DNA from 3 places in the Rhizobium sp. NZLR1b genome. Region 2 is predicted to be linked to each of the others. Evidence: predicted binding sites of a transcription regulator. Region 2 holds the regulator's gene; each other region holds the start of a gene.

Region 1 (6,491 bases), on a different contig from region 2:
TCCGGTGGCTCGTCGCGTTCCTGGGAAACAAAGCGCTCGAACAGAAGATCGTTGGTCTCGGGATCGATCGATGTGATTCCGAGGATATAACAGACAGCAGAGTTCGCAGCCGAGCCCCGCCCCTGGCAGAGAATACCCTGCGAGCGGGCGAACCGGACGATCGAAAACACCGTCAAAAAATAGGGGGCGTATTTCATGGTGCGGATGAGGTCGAGTTCATGCCGGACGACTTTCAACACCTTTGGTGGCAGGCCTTCAGGATAGCGCTGCGGCACGCACTCCCAGACGTAATGCTCAAGCGAAGCCTGCGCATCCTTGCCCGGCACGATCGCCTCCTCCGGATATTGATAGGTCAGTTCTTCGAGCGAGAACCTGCAGCGATTGACGATTTCCATCGTCCGCGCCAACGCTTGCCGATAGCGGGGAAACAGCCTCTCCATTTCCTCCGGCGGCTTCAGGTAGCGATCGGCATGGCGTTCCCGCTCGAAGCCGACATCGTCGATCGTGGTCCTGGTGCGGATGCAGGTGACGACATCCTGCAGCTGCCGCCGCGAAGGCTCATGGAAGAGCACATCATTGGTCACCACCGTCTTGACCTTGAAGCGGTTGGCAATGTTCGACAGTTCGTACAGCCGCATCTGGTCGTTCGGCCGCCGGCGAAGCGATAGAGCGAGATAGGCTCGGTCCTCGAAAATCTCGGCCATCTTCCTCAGCTGCACGGCGCAGGTCTCGTCCGGCAGATCGGGAACGAGAATGCCGATGAGGCCTTCCGCATAGAGCGTCACATCATCGAGATGCAGGATGCATTTGGCCTTGCCGCCCCTGCCCTTGCCAAGCGTCAGCAATCGAGTAAGGCGCGAATAGGCGGCACGATCGGTGGGGTAGACGAGGATCGACATGCCATCAGCCAAATCGAGCCGACAGCCGACAACCAGCCGGAGGCCAGTGGCGCGCGATGCTTCCAGTGCCCGGACGATGCCGGCCAGCGAGTTGCGATCGACGATGCCAAGCGCCTGGATGCCCAGCAGCTTGGCCGTGGCAAACAGCTCGTCGGCCGAGGATGCTCCCCGGAGGAAGGAGAAATGCGTCGTCACCTGAAGCTCGGCGTAGCTCATGCGAAGATCCCATGCAGGAACCATTTGTGCGAGCCGGTCGCGGCATCGACACCGTCACCGGAGCGAAAAATCCAGAATCGTTCGCCGCTGTCATCCTCGACGACGAAGTAGTCCCTTACCGCATCGAATTCCGCGCCCCGCGTCCACCACTCGCCGAAAATCCGCTCCGGCCCGTCGGCGCGTTTCACCCGCCGGCGCTTGCCGCGCCAGGTGATCGAGACCGGCGGATGATCCGGCAGGAGCGCGATTACCTCGACGAGCTCCGGCTGGACGAGCAGCCGAACCGGCCGCGGCCAATGCAAGCTCCATGACGTTCCAGTTTCTTCAGCAACGGCGTTGACACGCTGGACGCTGCGTTCGGGCACATCGCTGGCCACTGGCGCCACGCGATAGACGCGCTGGCCGCGATTGCCGATCACGTCGATCAGCGGGGCGATATCGACGACCTCCTCCTCAATCAGCGAAGACGCCCTCTGTGTTTCGATGAGCGGTTCGGACATGACGGCGACGAGCGAGAGTTTCTCGATACCGAAACCCGGTTCGATCTTCTCGATCCGATCCTTTAACAGCTTCGTCAGCCAGGCGACGTCGCGGGCGGGTTTTGCGGTACCGGTGCGGATCGCCTGCATCGTATTGTCGACCTTGTGGACGATCAGATCCGTGCGGCGAACGCCAAGGCCCTTCTTTTGAAGCGCTTCGCAAAGCTGGACGACCAGGCGCGAGACATATTTGGCGATGGTCTCTGGCGCGCCGATCGGCTCGGCAAAGGCGCGGCTGATCTCGATGGTGTCCATCGAGCGGATTGGCTCGATCGGTTCCGGCAACCGTCCATAGATCTGGTCGAGGCGCCGGCCGATCTCTGGGCCGAAGCGAAGGGTCAGCGGTGCACGCGGCGTTGCCGACAGCTCGCCGATCGTCTGAAACCCGAGTGTCCGCAGGCTGGCAACGATCTCGGGAGGTAGCCTGAGCGAGGCGATCGGCAATCGCTCGACGAAACGTGCTGTCTCGCCACGCGGAACGATCACGGTCGCGCGCTTGCTCACCCGAGCGAGCGCATGGGCCGCACCCCAGTTGTCGGCAATCGCAACGCGCGCCGTCAGACCCCGGGCATGGAAACGGTTGACGATACCGGACAACATCAGGTCTTCGCCGCCCTGCAAGTGGTCGGCGCCTTCGGTGTCCATGACGATGCCGTCCGGCGGATCAACCGCGACAACAGGGGAATATTGCGTCAGCGCCCACAGCGCCAGCCGTTCAAGAGCTGCGGTGTCGGCGTTCACTTCAGCCTCGACCATCTGCAGGCCCTGGACGAGCGCTTGTGCCTTGGCGGCCGGCATATTGACATGAATACCGGCTTCGCGCGCCTTGTGATCCGCAGCCGTGATCCAACGCTTCGAGCCGCTTTTCGCGACGACGACAAGTGGGCGCTCAGCCGACAACTCGCCGGCGCCAGCCGTCCGTCTGATCCTCTCGATCGCGAGATCCGGGAGATAAATGGATACGACCCGTGGCATCGCACGCTCCTACGATAAACTCTGCGCACTCACCCGCTTTCACCCGCATCAGCTCAAGCAGCCACCTCGGACGTCCGACGCCCGTAACTGGCAGCTCCTCCGATGGCAGCACACTCACCCGCCACCTGGACGTCGAGGCCGTCGGTTGCCCGAAATCCGAAGCCTCCGTCTGCCGCCGCCATCGGCGGACAGCCAAACCCAGCGTGCCCGTCTTTTCCGCCGCAAGCTGCAGCCGTCTGGAGGCGACCATCGGCAGGCGAACGATCTCGCCGACGACGGCGCCCAAGCCGCCATAACCAAGGCCCTCCTCCATGGTCGCAAGGACATCCTCTTCCTTGTCGGCTTCGGCAAAGACCACACGATCGGGATGAAGACCTGCCTGCGCGAGCGCCGGGAAAAACAGGTCGGGACGCGTCAAACACCAAAGGATCTGACCCTTTGTCCGGGCCGCGATCCCGGCAACGAAAAGCGCTGCCGCTGCCCCATCGACTGTTCCCGATCCGCCGCCCGCAAACTCATGCAAGGCGCCGTAAGCAAGGCCGCCGCCTGGCAGCACTGCATCAATCTCGGAAACCCCGAAGGCAAGGCAGCCGGCCTTTCTCGCAGCACCCCTTTCAAACGAGGCGATGCGGTCGCGCAGATCGGAGATCACCCTGTCGCGGGCAGCAGTCATCGTTCACGAACCTCCTTTCAGGTCGTGTTGGAGTATCGACGTCATGTCGTTCAAATGCGGATGTTCTCTATCTGTTCCCCGCTGCTCCAAGAGTCAAGCAACCGGAAATAGGAATTTTATCCCCCAATTTTAGCAGGCCGGCAGATTCGCGTGGCGAATCATGGCTATGGGTCGCCTTGTCGATTTCCCGGCCCCGTACAAATTTTTGCCGGGGCCACAGTCTGATCATCGACGGCTTGGCATTCTGCAAATCTGTCAGCTACGATGCTAGCGGTGTTCAACGGAAACGGTCGCAGCTCGATGTGCAATCTGTACCGCATGGAAGACAAGGACTGGGTTGCCAAGTGGGCGCAGGACGCCGACAGCCTGATCAACCTGATGCCAGCCTACCAGATGAACCCGAACGAGACAGGACCGATCGTGCGCAACACCGCCGACGGTCGCAAGCAGCTCGTCCATGCGCGGTGGGGCCTGCCGTCGCCACGCTTCGCCCTCGAAAAGGAGGCCGAGAAGAAAGCTGCAAAACTTCGCGCCAAGGGCCAGGAGGTGGATTTCGAAAGGCTTGTCCGCGAGCAGCTCGACAGTGGGACGACGAATGTCCGGAAGCTGAATTTCCCGCATTGGAAGAGATGGTTCGGGGTCGAGAACCGCTGCCTCGTGCCCGTCACGAGTTTTGCCGAGCCTGATCCGGCGAGCAAGCAGGAAGGCGGGAACACGCCGAATGCCTGGTTTGCGCGCGACGAGAGCAAGCCGCTCATGTTTTTCGCGGGCCTCCATGTTCCTCAATGGACCAGCGTGCGAAAGGTCAAGGACGGGCAGACGACGGATGATCTCTACGGCTTTCTGACGACCGACCCGAACGCGATCGTCAAGCCAATCCATGACAAGGCCATGCCGGTGCTGCTGCTGACGAAAGAGGAGACCGATGTCTGGATGAGGGCGGCATGGGACGAAGCTAAGGCGCTTGCCCGGCCGCTGCCAAACGATGCGATCATCGTGACCTCGCGGGAACCCTATGGAGCCACCATCATCACGAAAGCTGGGGAACCTGTCGCGCAGCCGACACTGTTTTGAATGTCTTGCGCACAGTGGGAAAACGAGCGCCTGGCAGGATTATTGCGACGGGCAGCGGTCGCTGGACCACGCCTTCAAGCGGCTCGCCAAGCCGGTGAAACGGGCCGCTTGAGCCTGCGGCCCGTCAGAGATCGTATCGCCGGTCGAGTTCTCGCAGCCCCGCGTGAACCTCATCGATCGAAATTGGTTCGGGCGTGCCTGGAAGGTGACGCAGCCGGTTTGGAATCGACGGCATAATAATCCGATGCCCAGGCGGCGAGGATTGTCCGTTTGTCATCAACGGAAAGTGCCGGTGCCCTCACCACATCGATCGGCCGCCGAAACTGCAGACCCTGGACCAGAACCGCTGGCCCCATCGCCATCACATTGCTGGCCACCTGCTGCAACATGTTGTCCATCATCGGTCACCCTCATCGCACGTGTGGATCTCTATCGCGCCGCGATCGAGACGCGGCTATTGCGTCGGTTGCCGGCGCCAGCAGATCGTGTTTTTCGGCAAAGGCTGCAAACAGGCCGCGCGCGGTTTCTGCTTCGATCTCGCCGCGCAACGCAGCACTGCAAGCCTTCAGCGCAACTGAGTGCGCGGTATCCCTCAGCGACGCCGGCCATTCGGAGAGATGCCGGTAGGCGTCCATCACGCCGCGGACCTGTGCCGGAAAACCGAGGCCGACAAGGATCGTTACAGGCTCTTTGAACATATCGGGTTTCATCGTTTTCCTCCTTCCAACCCGGGAACGCCAACGGGCGCCGCCACAGCGGCGCCCACCTCGATGGATTTTGATCACGCAGCCTTCTGCGCTTCGATCTGTGCCGGAGCAGCCGGCGATGCGAGAACAGGCTCGCTCTGGATGTCGATCTTCCGCGGCTTGAGCGCCTCGGGGATTTCGCGAACGAGTTCGATCGACAGCAGCCCGTTCTTCAGGTCCGCCCCATTCTCCCGGACATGGTCGGCGAGCTCGAACCGATGCTCGAACGGCCGGCCGGCGATGCCGCGATGCAGGTAGCCTTCCGCGGAAGCTTCCTGCTTCTTGCCGGTGACGGTCAGAAGGTTGGACTGGAAGGTGACTTCGAGATCGCCCTCGGCAAAGCCTGCCACCGCGATCGAAATCCGGTAGTGGTCATCGCCGGTCTTGACGATGTCATAGGGCGGCCAGTCACTGGTCGAACGGGCGCGCTGAGCGTTTTCGAGAAGATTGAAGACCCGGTCGAAGCCAACGCTCGAGCGGAACAGCGGTGCGTAGTCGTAAGATGTTGCCATAGCCATATCCTCCTTGAAGCAACATGGGTACGGGATCGCCGAAAGCGGCGCTCCCAGCAAGGCCAGCCCTGTTACCAGCGGCTGGCGGCAATCGATTTGGTTTTTGAGATTTCCGGATTCAAGGGCGCTCGCAGAAAAAATTTTGCCTTGTCCTTAGCTCTGCGTTAGCGGCTCAATCGAGCGCATAAACCGCGGCATTATTCTGGACTTCGCGCAAGCCTTTGTAGGAGGCCTGACGCAAATTGCCGTCGTCGTCCCGCCGCGGATCTCGATCTCGGCAATGAGCGTCGGGGGCGAAGACGTAGTTCTTGCCCTCAACGGCACGACGCGCGTCCGCGTCTCAGCAGATGGTTCGCAGCGCCCATCGGGCGCGCAGGGGATGGGCGACGCCTGCGCCGCCCATCCCCACAGAAAAAAGTTTCGATCTTCTGCACTGTGAGGTATTCATCACAAATCCAAAAGCGCCTGTTTAGCTTCGACGCGTCAATCCCCGGAGTTGCAAAACATCGGGTCGTTCCTCCGGTCCCTGTGCAAAGACCTCGCTGATCCCGTGCGATAGTGTCGTCTGATTCCATAGATCTTGAACAACGAAAACCAAGGAATGGCGCATGTTTGCAATCGTCGGGGCCGCCGGAAGAGTCGGCTATTCAACTTCATTGGCCTTGCGCAAGGCGGGCCAGCCTGTCAGGGCGATCCTTCGGGACGCGACAAAAGCAGCGCGGCTGCGTGAGATTGGGTGCGAGATTGCTCTCGCCGATCTGCAGGATGCGGGCTCCCTCGCCCAAGTGATCGACGATGTAGACGCCGTTCAACTCATCGTCCCGGTGTCGCCGACGGCGCCCGATCCAGCCGGAGAT
Region 2 (6,491 bases):
TTCCTCGGTGACGACGACAGTGACCGGCCGAGTTGAGCGGCGAGAAGGCGACGGCCGTGGGCGCTGGCGCTACATTCTTGCCGTCACCGGCACGGAGGCGCCGGAGTTGAAGCGGCCGCCGGGACGCATAACCGCGATCGTCCGCGGCGCCGACATGCCTTTCGACATCGGCGACCTCATCACCGGCAGGGCACGACTGACGCCGCCGGCAGGCCCCGCACTTCCCGAGCTCAACGACTTCTCCTTCGGTGCCTATTTCGATGGCATCGGCGCCAACGGCTTCTTCTACGGTGCGCCAGAGAAGGATCTGGAGGCGGGTCCGCAGGCTGCCAGATCGACATCGGCAGCTCTGCTGGAATGGCTTTACCACCTGCGCAGTAGCATTGGCGACCGCATACGATCGATCCTGCCCGGCGACACCGGCGCTTTTGCCGCTGCTTTGGTGACCGACGAGCGACGCGCCATCTCGAATGCGACGACGGAGGCGCTGCGCCAGTCCGGCCTTGCTCATATTGTCGCGATCTCCGGCCTCAACATGGCGCTGTCGGCCGGCATCTTCTTCGTCGGCTTCCGGATGCTGCTCAGCCTTTTTCCGGGCGTCGCTCAGGCCTATCCGACAAAGAAGATCGCCGCCGCCGGCGCGCTCAGCGCCGTCACCGCCTACTACCTGATTTCCGGCTTCGGGGTCTCGGCCGAACGTGCCTTCATCATGATGGCGATCATGCTGGTCGCCGTCTTCTTCGACCGGCCGTCGATCAGCCTGCGCAATGTCGTTCTCTCGGCGCTCGTCATCATCGCCATTTCGCCGTCCGAAGTCTTGGGCCCGAGCTTCCAGATGTCCTTTGCCGCGACATTGGCACTCGTATCGGGTTATCAACTGTGGAAGGACCGGCGCGTCCGCGAAAACGCCTTGCTGAAACTGCCGGTCTTCCGACCGGTCGTTGCCGTCGCCGGCTTCTTCGGCGGCGTCTTCCTGACCTCGCTGATCGGCGGTTTTTCCACGGCGCTGTTTTCGATCGAACATTTTCATCGCCTGACCGCTTACGGGCTGCCGGCAAATCTCGCGACGATGCCGATCATCTCCTTCATCGTCATGCCGGCCGGGCTGCTGGCGATGTTGCTCATGCCGTTCGGTCTGGACGTTCCGCTCTGGAAGGTGGTCGGCCTCGGCCTCGACCTGGTGATTGCGGTCGCCAAAACGGTGTCCGGTTGGGGCGGTGATATCGGCATCGGCCGCTTGCCGGCTTGGTATTTCGCTGTCGCCGTGGCCGGCTTTCTGCTGCTGACGCTGCTGCGCACCCGGCTGCGCCATATCGGCACATCGATTATCGCCGTCTCTACGCTCGGCGTGCTGCTTCTGCCGCTTCCCCGGGCGCCGGATCTGGTGATTTCGGAGGATGGCAGTCTCGTCGCAGTGGTCGCGGCTGCGGCAATCGCTTCCAACCGCGAAAACCCGCCGGATTTCATCTTCGATCAGTGGCAGAGAGCACTTGTCCTGCCGACGCATTTCCCGCCGAAAATGCTGGATGGTCCCGCTGTCCCGCCGGAGGGAGACGACCGCCGCGTCAGGCTTTCCCGCGATCAGCAGAATGAAGCGAGGGCGGCGATGCGGGCGGCTGTCGCCGGTGGTGAAGCAAACCGCTTTTCCTGCGTCAAAAAGGCCTGGTGCACATCAAGGCTCGGCAATGGTCATGTGGTTGCCGTCATCGACAACGCTGCCTATCTCGGTCCGGCTTGCGACGCGGCGGATATCGTCGTGACGTCGGTCCGCCTGCGGTTCAACAGCTGCCGATCAGGAGCGACGCTCTTTACCGGTGAGACGCTGCGCAGGACTGGCTCCGTCGAGCTGCGCTTCGCCGATGCCGGCCTGGAGGTCGTGACCGCATTCGAAACCCTGTCGCGCCCATGGAAGCGCCATCGCGCCTATGACTGGCGCAGCAACAGTTTTGCCGAATCCGGCCTCTCCAATGTCAGTGATAGCGGCGAATGAGGCCGACGAGCTTGCCCTGCACCTTGACGCGGTCCGGCCCGAAAATCCGGGTCTCATAAGCCGGATTGGCAGCCTCCAGCGCGATCGAGGCGCCCTTGCGGCGGAAACGTTTGAGCGTCGCTTCTTCGTCATCGACCAGGGCAACGACAATGTCGCCGGGACTTGCGGTGCTGCCGTTGCGGATGATTACCGTGTCGCCGTCGAAGATGCCGGCGTCGATCATCGAATCGCCCTTGACCTCCAGCGCATAATGTTCGCCGGAGCCGAGCATGTCTGCGGGAACGACGATGTCGTGGGTGTTATTCTGGATCGCCGAGATCGGAACGCCGGCAGCGATCCGGCCCATGACCGGCACGGAGACGGAGTTGCCGTTATCGGCGACCGGTTTTGCAGGAGCGGGGGCGGCGACCGGCTGCGGCTTGCCGAGGCTGCCCTCGATGACGCTTGGCGAAAAGCCGCGCCGGGGCTGGATGCTCGGGCTGTAGGCCTCCGGAAGCTTGATGACCTCGAGCGCCCGGGCGCGGTTCGGTAGGCGGCGAATGAAGCCACGCTCTTCAAGCGCTGTGATCAAACGATGAATGCCGGATTTCGAGGCCAGATCCAGGGCATCCTTCATTTCGTCGAAAGAGGGCGGAATGCCGGATTCCTTCATGCGCTCATGAATGAAAAGCAGGAGCTCCTGTTGTTTGCGCGTGAGCATCGACGTGTGACCCCTTGATTGAAACAAATCCAGAACAGAACACTATATGTTCCATATGTGTTCCGCAAGTAGCTAAATTTCCGTAAAACTTGCCGCCAACTCGTTGAGTTTTTTATTTTCATTCGCCGGATTGGCGCACATGTCTTGCATTGAAGGTGGCGCTGTCGCACCCTCTTGGCGTTTCAGGGAGGGATATCATGAACGAGCACTCGGCCAAACCGCACCCGCTGGATCATGTCGTGCTGCCCGTTGTCAATATCGACCTGGCGCGCGAAAGGCTCGGCAAGCTTGGCTTCACCGTTGCCGCCGATGCCCGCCATCCCTTCGGAACGGAGAATGCCTGCGTCTTCTTTGCCGACAAGACCTATCTGGAGCCGCTCGGTATCGCCAGCCGCGAGGAGAGCGAGGCATCGGCGCGGCAAGGCAATGTCTTCACCGCCCGCAATCGGGCCTTCCGCTTCCGCTGTGGCGAGGAGGGGCTTTCGGCGGTGGCGTTCGGCACCGAGGATGCCGGCCGCGCTCATCGGAGCTTCGTCGGCAGCGGATCGAGCGCCGGCGACATGCTGCAGTTCAGCCGGCCGATGAAAATGCCGGACGGTTCCGAGACCATGGCCGGCTTCAAGCTGGCCTTTGCCGCTGAGTTGCGCGCGCCGGATTTCTTCCTCTTCTGTGTTGAGCGCATCAATCCTCTGCCGGCCGATCGCGGTGCGCTAGAGACGCATGCCAATGGCGTCACCGGCATTGCCGAGATCGCGCTTTGCGCGCCGGACCCCTCTGCATTCGCCGCCTTCGTCAGCCTTGCAACGGCGCAATCGGCCGTCGAGAAAACCGGTTTCGGCGTTAATATCGCGGCGCCGAATGCGAAAATCAGCCTGATGACGCCGGAAGGGCTGGAGGCCTATTTCGAGATCGCCGTCGCATCCGCCGACCGCGGCCTGCGCGGCCGGGCTATCCTCTTTGCCGTCACCGATCTTGCCGTGACAGAAGCGCATTTGGCTGCTAACGGAGTGACCTACACGCGCAAGAACAATCGCATTCTGGTGAAGCCCGCGCCCGGGCAGGGCACGCTCTTCGCCTTCGAGGAAACACGATGAGCACTGATACGAATTCCGAAGTCAGGATCGGCGAGGGCGCAGGCCAGGTCACATTTTCCAATACCGGCCGCCTGTCGCTGATTGCCGGCCCTTGCCAGATGGAGAGCCGCGACCACGCCTTCATGGTTGCCGGCACACTGAAGGAGCTTTGCGCCAAACTCGGCATCGGTCTCGTCTACAAGAGCTCCTTCGATAAGGCAAACCGCACCTCGCTCTCTGCCGAACGCGGCATCGGGCTTGAAAAGGGCATGCAGATCTTCGCCGACCTGAAGAAGGAGTTCGGTTTTCCCGTCCTGACCGACGTCCACACCGCCGAGCAATGCGCCGCGGTGGCAAAAGTGGTCGATGTCCTGCAGATCCCGGCTTTCCTCTGCCGCCAGACCGACCTTCTGATCGCCGCCGCCGAGACCGGCCGCGCCGTCAATGTCAAGAAGGGCCAGTTCCTCGCTCCCTGGGATATGAAAAACGTCCTGAAGAAGCTCAATGCCAGCGGCAATCCGAACGTGCTGCTGTGCGAACGCGGCGCCTCCTTCGGTTATAACACTTTGGTCTCCGACATGCGCTCGCTGCCGATCATGGCGTCGATGGGCGCGCCGGTTGTTTTCGATGCAACGCATTCCGTGGCGCAGCCGGGCGGGCAGGGCGATTCCTCCGGTGGTCAGCGGGAATTTGTGGAAACGCTGGCGCGCGCAGCGGTGGCGACCGGTATCGCCGGCGTGTTCGTCGAAACCCATCAGGACCCCGACAACGCACCGTCCGACGGCCCGAACATGGTCTATCTCAAAGACATGCCGCGGCTTTTGGAAAAGCTGCTCGCCTTCGATGCTGTCGCCAAGGGCTGACAGTCAAAAGCCTGACATGTTCGTGCTATAGCGACGTTCAGACATGCAGGTCGAGGGTGTCGCAATGCGCCATTGTAATTTGCACGCCTTCGATTATGACAGGCTTCGAACGATTGATCACCCACCGAGCAGGAAGAACCCATGACTGCAATCACCGATATCATCGCCCGCGAGATTCTCGATAGCCGTGGCAACCCCACCGTCGAAGTTGATGTCTATCTCGAAGACGGCAGCATGGGCCGCGCGGCCGTTCCCTCGGGCGCTTCGACCGGCGCGCATGAGGCGGTCGAGCTGCGCGACGGCGGCAAGCGCTACCTCGGCAAGGGTGTGCAAAAGGCGGTCGATGCCGCCAACACCGAGATCTTCGACGCGATCGGCGGCATCGATGCCGAAAACCAGATCCAGATCGACAACATCATGATCGAGCTCGACGGCACGCCGAACAAGTCGCGCCTCGGCGCCAACGCCATTCTCGGCGTATCGCTGGCCGTCGCCAAGGCTGCCGCCCAGGCCTCCGGCCTGCCGCTCTACCGTTATGTCGGCGGCGCGTCCGCGTGCCTGCTTCCGGTTCCGATGATGAACATCATCAACGGCGGCGCCCATGCCGACAATCCTATCGATTTCCAGGAATTCATGATCCTGCCGGTCGGCGCCGATACGATCGCTGAAGCCGTACGCATGGGTTCGGAAGTCTTCCATACGCTCCGCAAGGAACTGGCCGCGCAGGGCCACAACACCAATGTCGGCGACGAAGGCGGTTTTGCACCCGGCCTGAAGAGCGCGCCCGAGGCTCTCGACTTCATCATGAAGTCGATCGAGAAAGCCGGCTATACACCGGGCGACGACATGTGCCTCGGCCTTGACTGCGCCTCGACGGAATTCTTCAAGGACGGCAAGTACGTTCTTGAAGGCGAGGGCCGCACGCTCGAATCGGGCGCCCTGGCCGAATATCTGGCCGAACTCGCTGCTAAGTACCCGATCATCTCGATCGAGGACGGCATGGCCGAAGACGACTGGGACGGCTGGAAGACGCTGACCGACTTGGCCGGCAAGAAGACCCAGCTCGTCGGCGACGATCTCTTCGTCACCAACTCCGCTCGTCTTCGCGACGGCATTCGCATGGGCGTCGCCAATTCGATCCTCGTCAAGGTCAACCAGATCGGCTCGCTGACGGAAACGCTCGACGCCGTCAACACGGCGCACAAGGCAGCCTATACCGCCGTCATGTCCCACCGCTCCGGCGAAACCGAAGATTCGACCATCGCCGACCTCGCGGTCGCCACCAACTGCGGCCAGATCAAGACCGGCTCACTGTCGCGTTCCGACCGCCTCGCCAAGTACAACCAGCTGATCCGCATCGAGGAGGGCCTGGGCCCGCAGGCTCAGTATGCCGGCCGCTCGATCATCCGCGCCTGATCGAATCTGATTTTCAAACGGCTTGAGCCCGCGCCTCTCCGGCGCGGGTTTTTTGTTGCCCGTCTTTACGGTCAATGAACGGTTAATCTCTGCGCGTTATGCTGAACGAATTGGTAATGCGTTCAAGAGCATGCGTGTATGTGGACAAAGCATCATAAGAAGAGAAAGTTCGGCCGCTTCGTCATTCCGGCCATGACGGTCGCCTTCCTTTCCTATTTCGGTTATCATTGCATTCATGGCGATTACGGCCTGCGCGCAACAGAGACGTTCGAGCATCAGCGTGTCGCGCGTGAAAAAGAGCTTGCGATCTTGAAGGCGAAGCGCGAACATCTGGAAAATCAGGTCGCGCTGCTGAGTGACGGCTCGCTCGACAAGGATATGCTGGACGAAAAAGCGCGCTATCAGCTCAACATGTCGCGCGCGGACGAGATCGTCATATTCAACCATTA
Region 3 (6,491 bases), on a different contig from region 2:
TTCTTGACAGCAAGACCGCCCATTGGGAGACGGAGGAAGCCAACACCGTCATGACCAATTTCCTGACGAAATATAAGGATATCAAGGGCGTCATGGCCGCCAACGACTCCATGGCCCTCGGCGTCGTCAAGGCTCTCGATGCGGCCGGCCAGGCCGGCAAGATCAAGGTTGTCGGCTTCGACAACATTCCGCCCGTTCAGCCGCTGATCAAGGATGGCAAGATGCTCGCCACCGTCGAACAGTACGGCGCGCAGATGGCGGTCATGGGCATCGACTATGGCATGCGGGAACTTGCCGGCGAAAAATTCACCGGCTGGGTCAAGACCGACGTCAAGCTCGTCACAGCAGCCGATCTGAAATAATCGGGATTACCGACGACAAGGCAAAGAGGCGCCGGCTTGCTGTCGGCGCCAACGACTACCAACCGATCGACGCGTTGATCGCTCCGGAAGAGGCTTGTTTCGAGCCTCTCCGATGCGCCTTTCGTGGAGGATCGCCTAATCGTGCATGAGGTCGACGTGTCAGACGCAGCAGATGACGACATCCTGAGACTGGAAGGGATCGGCAAGCGCTTCCCCGGCGTCGTGGCCCTCAAGGATGTCTCGATGCGGATCAGCCGCGGCAAGGGGCACGTTCTCCTGGGCGAGAACGGTGCCGGAAAGTCGACGCTGATCAATCTGCTCGGCGGCGTCTTCAGGCCGGATGACGGCCATATTCTATTTGACGGCAAACCTTACCATCCCTCCTCGCCGCTGGAGGCGTTCAAGGCCGGCATCCGCGTCATTCACCAAGAACTGCACCCGCTGTCCAACCTGACGGTTGCCGAAAATCTCTTGTTTGAGCATCTGCCGCGCCGATATGGCCTGGTGAACTATAAGGCGATGAACGCCAGGGCGGCCGAACTCCTCGAAGAGGTCGGTCTCGACGTTGCCCCGACGACGCTGGCAGGCAGCCTCAGCGTCGCGCAGCTGCAACTGGTCGAGATCGCCAAGGCGCTTTGTTACGAAAGCAAGCTTCTCGTTCTCGACGAACCGACGGCAACTCTGACCTCCAAGGAGGTCGATCGCCTCTTCGAAATTCTGAAGCGCCTGAAGCGGCGTGGCGTCACCACGCTCTATATCTCACACCGGCTGGAGGAGATCTTCGACGTCGGTGACGACGTGACGGTGCTGCGCGACGGCCAGCATGTGATTACCCGTCCGCTGGCGGGATTGGCTATCCCTGACATCGTCGAGCTGATGGTCGGGCGCAAGCTTTCCGATCACGGCATTTTTAAAGGCGACAGCATCGTATCTGGCGAAGCGCTCGGCGTTTCCGGCCTGAAGGTGAACCGCAACAGCCCGGAACTGTCCTTTTCCGTCGCCAAGGGCGAAATCGTCGGCATTGCCGGCCTTGTCGGCAGCGGCCGCACCGAGGCGGTTCGGGCTCTCTTCGGCGCCGACGTCAAGGCATCCGGCGAAATCCGTCTGAATGGCGAGCTGGTCGAAATCAATTCGCCGAAGGATGCCGTTGCGGCCGGGCTGTGCCTGGCAACCGAAGACCGCAAGATGCAGGGCCTGATGCTCGACATGAGCTGCGCCCAAAACTCCACGATAACCGATCTCGCCAAGATCTCCCGCAACGGCCTGATCAGCGGCAAAGCGGAGGATGATCACGCCCAGCGCCTGGTGCGCGAGCTGCGGATCAAGACGCCCTCCATCCATCAGGCCGTCAGGACCTTTTCCGGCGGCAATCAGCAAAAGGTGGTCATCGCCAAATGGCTGTTCCGCGGCCCCAAGGTGCTGATCTTCGATGAGCCGACCCGCGGCATCGACGTCGGTGCGAAGGCCGAGATTTATGAGCTGTTGTGGAAATTTGCCGCCGAAGGAAAAGGTGTGCTGGTGGTATCTTCGGATCTGCCGGAGCTGATCGGCATTTGCCATCGCATCATCGTTTTCTCCGACGGCAAAATATCCGGCGAAATCGCTCGCGAACAATTTGACGAGAGCAGGATCCTGTCGCTCGCCTACAAGGAGTACAGTCGTGTCCGCCAACATTGAAAAACAGACCGAGGCAAAAGAGGCGCGCTTCTGGGACAAGCTTATCCGGATCTCGATGAAGGAGGCGGGCGTCGCCATCGCCCTCATTCTGATCCTGGCGTTTTTCTCGGCGACCGCGCCCTATTTCGCGACGCCGGAGAATTTCCTGAAGATCTTCGTGCAGATTGCCATCAACACCGTGCTTGCTGCGGGCATGACCTTCGTCATCCTGGTCGGCGGCATCGATCTTTCGGTCGGCTCGCTGCTTGCCCTTTGCACGGTGATCGGCGCAACGATCATGATCAATCCGATGTTTTCGCCATGGCAGGCGATTATTCTCGCTTGTCTTGCCGCGATGGGCACCGGCGCTGTGCTTGGCGCCGTCAACGGCTGGATCTGCGAGAAGTGGAAGCTTCCCTCCTTCATCGTCACGCTCGGCATGCTCAACGTCGCCAGCGGCCTGGCGCGCGTCGTCAGCGACAATTCGACTATCACCGGCCTGCCGCAGCCTTTCGTCGATTTCGGCAACCTGATCTTCTGGGGCATACTCCCATCGATCTTTTTGATTGCGGTCGTCGTCGTCCTCATCGGCTGGTTCGTGCTGCGTTATACCGTCTTCGGCCGCTTCGTCTTCGCCATCGGCACCAATGAAGAGGCCGTTCGGCTCTCGGGACATCAGCCGAAAAAATACAAGATCGCGGTCTTCACCATTTCCGGGCTGACCGCCGGCATCGCCGCCATGGTCTATCTGCTCCGCCTCAATGTCGGCAGCCCGGTTGCCGGCATCGGTTATGAGCTGAATGCCATCGCTGCCGTCATCATCGGCGGCACCAGCCTCTCGGGCGGCAAAGGCTCGATCATCGGCACGCTGGTCGGCGCCTGCATTCTGCAGGTCCTGTCGACCGGATTGCAGCTTCTCGGCGCCGACGACAATATCAAGCCGATCGTCATCGGCGCCGTCATCGTGCTTGCCGTCATTCTCGACAGCTATCGCGGCCGGCTGATGCGGATCCTCGAAACGCGAAGCCCTTGATTGGCCGTTGCGTTTGATATCTCTCCGACCTACATCTGTCCGGCATTCAGCGAGGGACGGAAATGGCCAAGATCACCAATGTAGCGGTCCAGATGGACCATGTCGCCGGCATCAATATTGCAGGTGACTCCACCTTCGCCATGAGCCTGGAAGCGCAAGTGCGCGGCTACAGGCTATTCCATTATACGCCCGAGCGCCTGAGTTTTCGCGACGGCAAGCTCTATGCCAGCGTCGAGCCGATGCTGCTGCGCGATGTCAAGGGCGATCACTTTGAACTCGGCGCGCCGGAGCGCGTCGATCTTTCGACCATGGATGTCGTGCTGCTGCGCCAGGACCCGCCCTTCGACATGGCCTATATCACTTCGACGCATCTGCTCGAGCGCATCCACCCGAAGACGCTGGTCGTCAACGATCCGGCCTGGGTGCGCAATTCGCCGGAGAAGATCTTCGTTACCGAATTCGCCGACCTGATGCCGAAGACGCTGATCACCAAGGATGCCGCCGAAATCCGCCGCTTCCGCGACGAGATGGGCGACATCATCTTGAAGCCGCTCTACGGCAATGGCGGCGCCGGTGTCTTCCATTCGACCCGCGACGACCGCAACCTATCGTCGCTGCTTGAGATGTTCGGCCAGCTTTTCCGCGAGCCCTTCATCGCCCAGCAATATCTGCCCGACGTGCGCAAGGGCGACAAACGCATCATCCTGGTCGACGGCGAATTTGCCGGCGCCATCAACCGCGTGCCGGCCGAACATGACAGCCGCTCCAACATGCATGTCGGCGGCCGCGCCGAGGCGACTGAGCTGACGCCGCGCGAACAGGAAATCTGCGACCGCATTGGCCCAGCGCTCAGAGAACGCGGCTTCCTGCTCGTTGGCATCGATGTGATCGGCGATTACATGACCGAGATCAACGTCACCTCGCCCACAGGCATCCGCGAGGTCAAGAAATTCGGCGGCGCCGATATCGCCAGTCTGCTCTGGGATGCGATCGAGCGCAAGCGCGGCTAAGCTTGGCGCGCGAGCCACCCGCGCCTGCTATGACCGGGCACAACTCCGGTCACAGTCTACATCTGACTATGTTCCCATCGTGTTCTTGTTTTATTCCTGTTTCCATGCCAGATTGCAACTGCTGGCCCGGAAGGGTTGCGGGCGGTATAAGAGTTTGCGGGCAGGGGGATGGGTTTATGGTCGCGCGTGTCAGTACGGTGGCATTTCAGGGCATCGAAGGTGTGCCGGTCGAGGTCCAGGTCATGGTCGCTCCCGGCAAAGTCGGCATGCAGATCGTCGGCCTGCCTGATAAGGCGGTGGCCGAAAGCCGCGAACGTGTGCAGGCCGCCCTTCACGCCTCCGGCCTGGCGCTGCCGGCCAAGCGGGTGACCGTCAACCTGGCGCCGGCCGATCTGCCGAAAGAAGGCTCACATTTCGACCTGCCGATCGCGCTGGCGCTGATGGCGGCGCTCGGCGCCATCCCTGCCGATGCGCTGGCGGAGTATGTCGTCGTTGGTGAACTCAACCTCGACGGCACGATTGCCGCCATATCGGGCGCGCTGCCGGCGGCGATCGGCGCCAATGGGCTCGGCAAGGGGCTGATCTGCCCGGCCGAAAGCGGCGCCGAAGCCGCCTGGGCCGGCGCCGAGGTCAATATTCTCGCACCCCGCAGCCTGATTGCCCTTGCCAATCATTTCCGCGGCACGCAGGTGCTCACCCGACCGGAGGCATCGATCCGCGCCAATGCCGCCAACCTGCCGGACCTTGCCGAGATCAAGGGCCAGGAAAGCGCCAAGCGGGCGCTCGAGGTAGCAGCCGCCGGCGGCCATAATCTCTTGATGGTCGGCCCTCCCGGTTCCGGCAAGTCGATGCTGGCGTCAAGACTGCCGTCGATCCTGCCGCCGCTCTCGCCCGCCGAGCTGCTCGAGGTTTCGATGGTCCATTCGATCGCCGGCCAGCTCTCCGGCGGCAAGCTTTCCGACCGCCGGCCTTTTCGCACGCCGCACCATTCCGCCACCATGGCCGCCCTCGTCGGCGGCGGCATCCGCGCCCGGCCGGGCGAGGCCTCGCTTGCCCATCACGGTGTGCTCTTCCTCGACGAGTTTCCCGAATTTACCCCGCAGGCGTTAGATGCGCTGCGCCAGCCGCTCGAAGGCGGCGAATGCGTCATCGCCCGCGCCAATCACCGCGTCTCCTATCCGGCGAAATTCCAGCTGATCGCAGCGATGAACCCCTGCCGATGCGGCATGGCCGGCGAGCCCGGCCATACTTGCGCCCGTGGCCCGCGCTGCATGAGCGATTATCAGGCCCGCATCTCCGGCCCGCTGATGGACCGCATCGATATCCGCATCGACGTGCCGGCCGTCTCCGCCGCTGATCTGATCCGGCCGATGGCCGCTGAGGCCAGCGCCGACGTCGCCCGCCGCGTCGCCCGCGCCCGCGAGATCCAGCAGGAGCGCTTCGAGGCCGCCGGCGCAAAGGGCATCGGCACCAATGCCCGCTGCTCCACCGCAATGATCGAGAAACTCGCCGAACCCGATGCCGGCGGCCTGCAGCTGCTGCGCGACGCCGCCGAAAAGATGAAATTCTCCGCCCGTGGCTACCACCGCGTCCTCAAGGTCGCCCGCACCCTCGCCGACCTCGACGGCAAACCGACGGTCGGCCGCCTCCATCTCGCCGAAGCGATTTCTTACCGCATTGCAGGGGAGAGGTTGACGGCGGCGGCGTGAGGATAGAAGCGAATAGGAAGTAGCGAATAGCGAATAGTTAAGTGCCTTGCCCGTCACCAAGCAGGCCTTCATCCTATTCGCTATTCGCGCTATTCGCGCTATTCGCGCTATTCGCTATTCAGCTACCCAGCCCTTCAAACAGCGCCGTCGACAGATACCGCTCCGCGAAGGACGGGATGATGATGACGATGTTCTTGCCGGCGTTCTCCGGACGGCTGCCGACTTTGATGGCGGCGGCCAGCGCCGCGCCCGAGGAGATGCCGACCGGCACGCCTTCGAGCCTTGCGACCAGGCGCGCCTGTTCGAAGGCCTCGTCGTTGGTGACGGTGACGACCTCGTCGTAGATGCCGGTGTCGAGGATTTTTGGGGCGAAGCCGGCGCCGATGCCCTGGATCTTGTGCGGGCCGGGATTGCCGCCGGAGAGGATCGGTGAATCGGCGGGCTCGACGGCGATGATCTGGATCTCGGGTTTGCGGCTCTTCAGCACCTGGCCGACGCCGGTGATCGTGCCGCCGGTGCCGATGCCGGAGATGAGGATGTCGACCGTGCCGTCGGTGTCGTTCCAGATTTCCTCGGCCGTGGTCTTGCGGTGGATCTCGGGATTGTCCGGATTTTCGAACTGCTGCGGAATGACGGCGTCGGGAAGCGACCCTGCCAGTTCCTCCGCCTTGGCGATGGCGCCCTTCATGCCCTTCGGTCCCTCAGTCAGCACGAGCTCGGC

The links. The regulator LexA, encoded in region 2, represses DNA repair genes until DNA is damaged. The targets are predictions, from matches to a motif close to TGTTCNNNNTGTGTTCNG.
Region 1: a site for LexA is predicted at 3,364-3,381, ahead of HJB84_RS32135 (ImuA family protein). Genes of this name have one in related genera too.
Region 3: a site for LexA is predicted at 4,131-4,148, ahead of HJB84_RS20090 (YifB family Mg chelatase-like AAA ATPase). Genes of this name have one in related genera too.

Annotation. Positions count from the first base shown of each region.
Region 1 is NZ_JABDWC010000039.1:12,036-18,526, reverse strand. Features, by position in the region: gene HJB84_RS32145 (error-prone DNA polymerase) at 1-1,115, opposite strand, end outside; gene HJB84_RS32140 (DNA polymerase Y family protein) at 1,112-2,629, opposite strand; gene HJB84_RS32135 (ImuA family protein) at 2,544-3,302, opposite strand; gene HJB84_RS32130 (SOS response-associated peptidase family protein) at 3,603-4,376, shown strand; partial or broken gene HJB84_RS32125 (hypothetical protein) at 4,501-4,777, opposite strand; gene HJB84_RS32120 (DUF982 domain-containing protein) at 4,787-5,086, opposite strand; gene HJB84_RS32115 (Hsp20 family protein) at 5,158-5,634, opposite strand; partial or broken gene HJB84_RS33895 (ATP-dependent DNA ligase) at 5,807-5,976, opposite strand; gene HJB84_RS32110 (NAD(P)H-binding protein) at 6,243-6,491, shown strand, end outside.
Region 2 is NZ_JABDWC010000022.1:73,071-79,561, reverse strand. Features, by position in the region: gene HJB84_RS25845 (ComEC/Rec2 family competence protein) at 1-1,990, shown strand, start outside; gene lexA (transcriptional repressor LexA) at 1,971-2,690, opposite strand; gene HJB84_RS25835 (VOC family protein) at 2,888-3,784, shown strand; gene kdsA (3-deoxy-8-phosphooctulonate synthase) at 3,781-4,626, shown strand; gene eno (phosphopyruvate hydratase) at 4,768-6,042, shown strand; gene HJB84_RS25820 (septum formation initiator family protein) at 6,181-6,491, shown strand, end outside.
Region 3 is NZ_JABDWC010000014.1:96,799-103,289, forward strand. Features, by position in the region: gene HJB84_RS20070 (sugar ABC transporter substrate-binding protein) at 1-362, shown strand, start outside; gene HJB84_RS20075 (sugar ABC transporter ATP-binding protein) at 519-2,039, shown strand; gene HJB84_RS20080 (ABC transporter permease) at 2,023-3,051, shown strand; gene gshB (glutathione synthase) at 3,114-4,061, shown strand; gene HJB84_RS20090 (YifB family Mg chelatase-like AAA ATPase) at 4,238-5,770, shown strand; gene cysK (cysteine synthase A) at 5,889-6,491, opposite strand, start outside.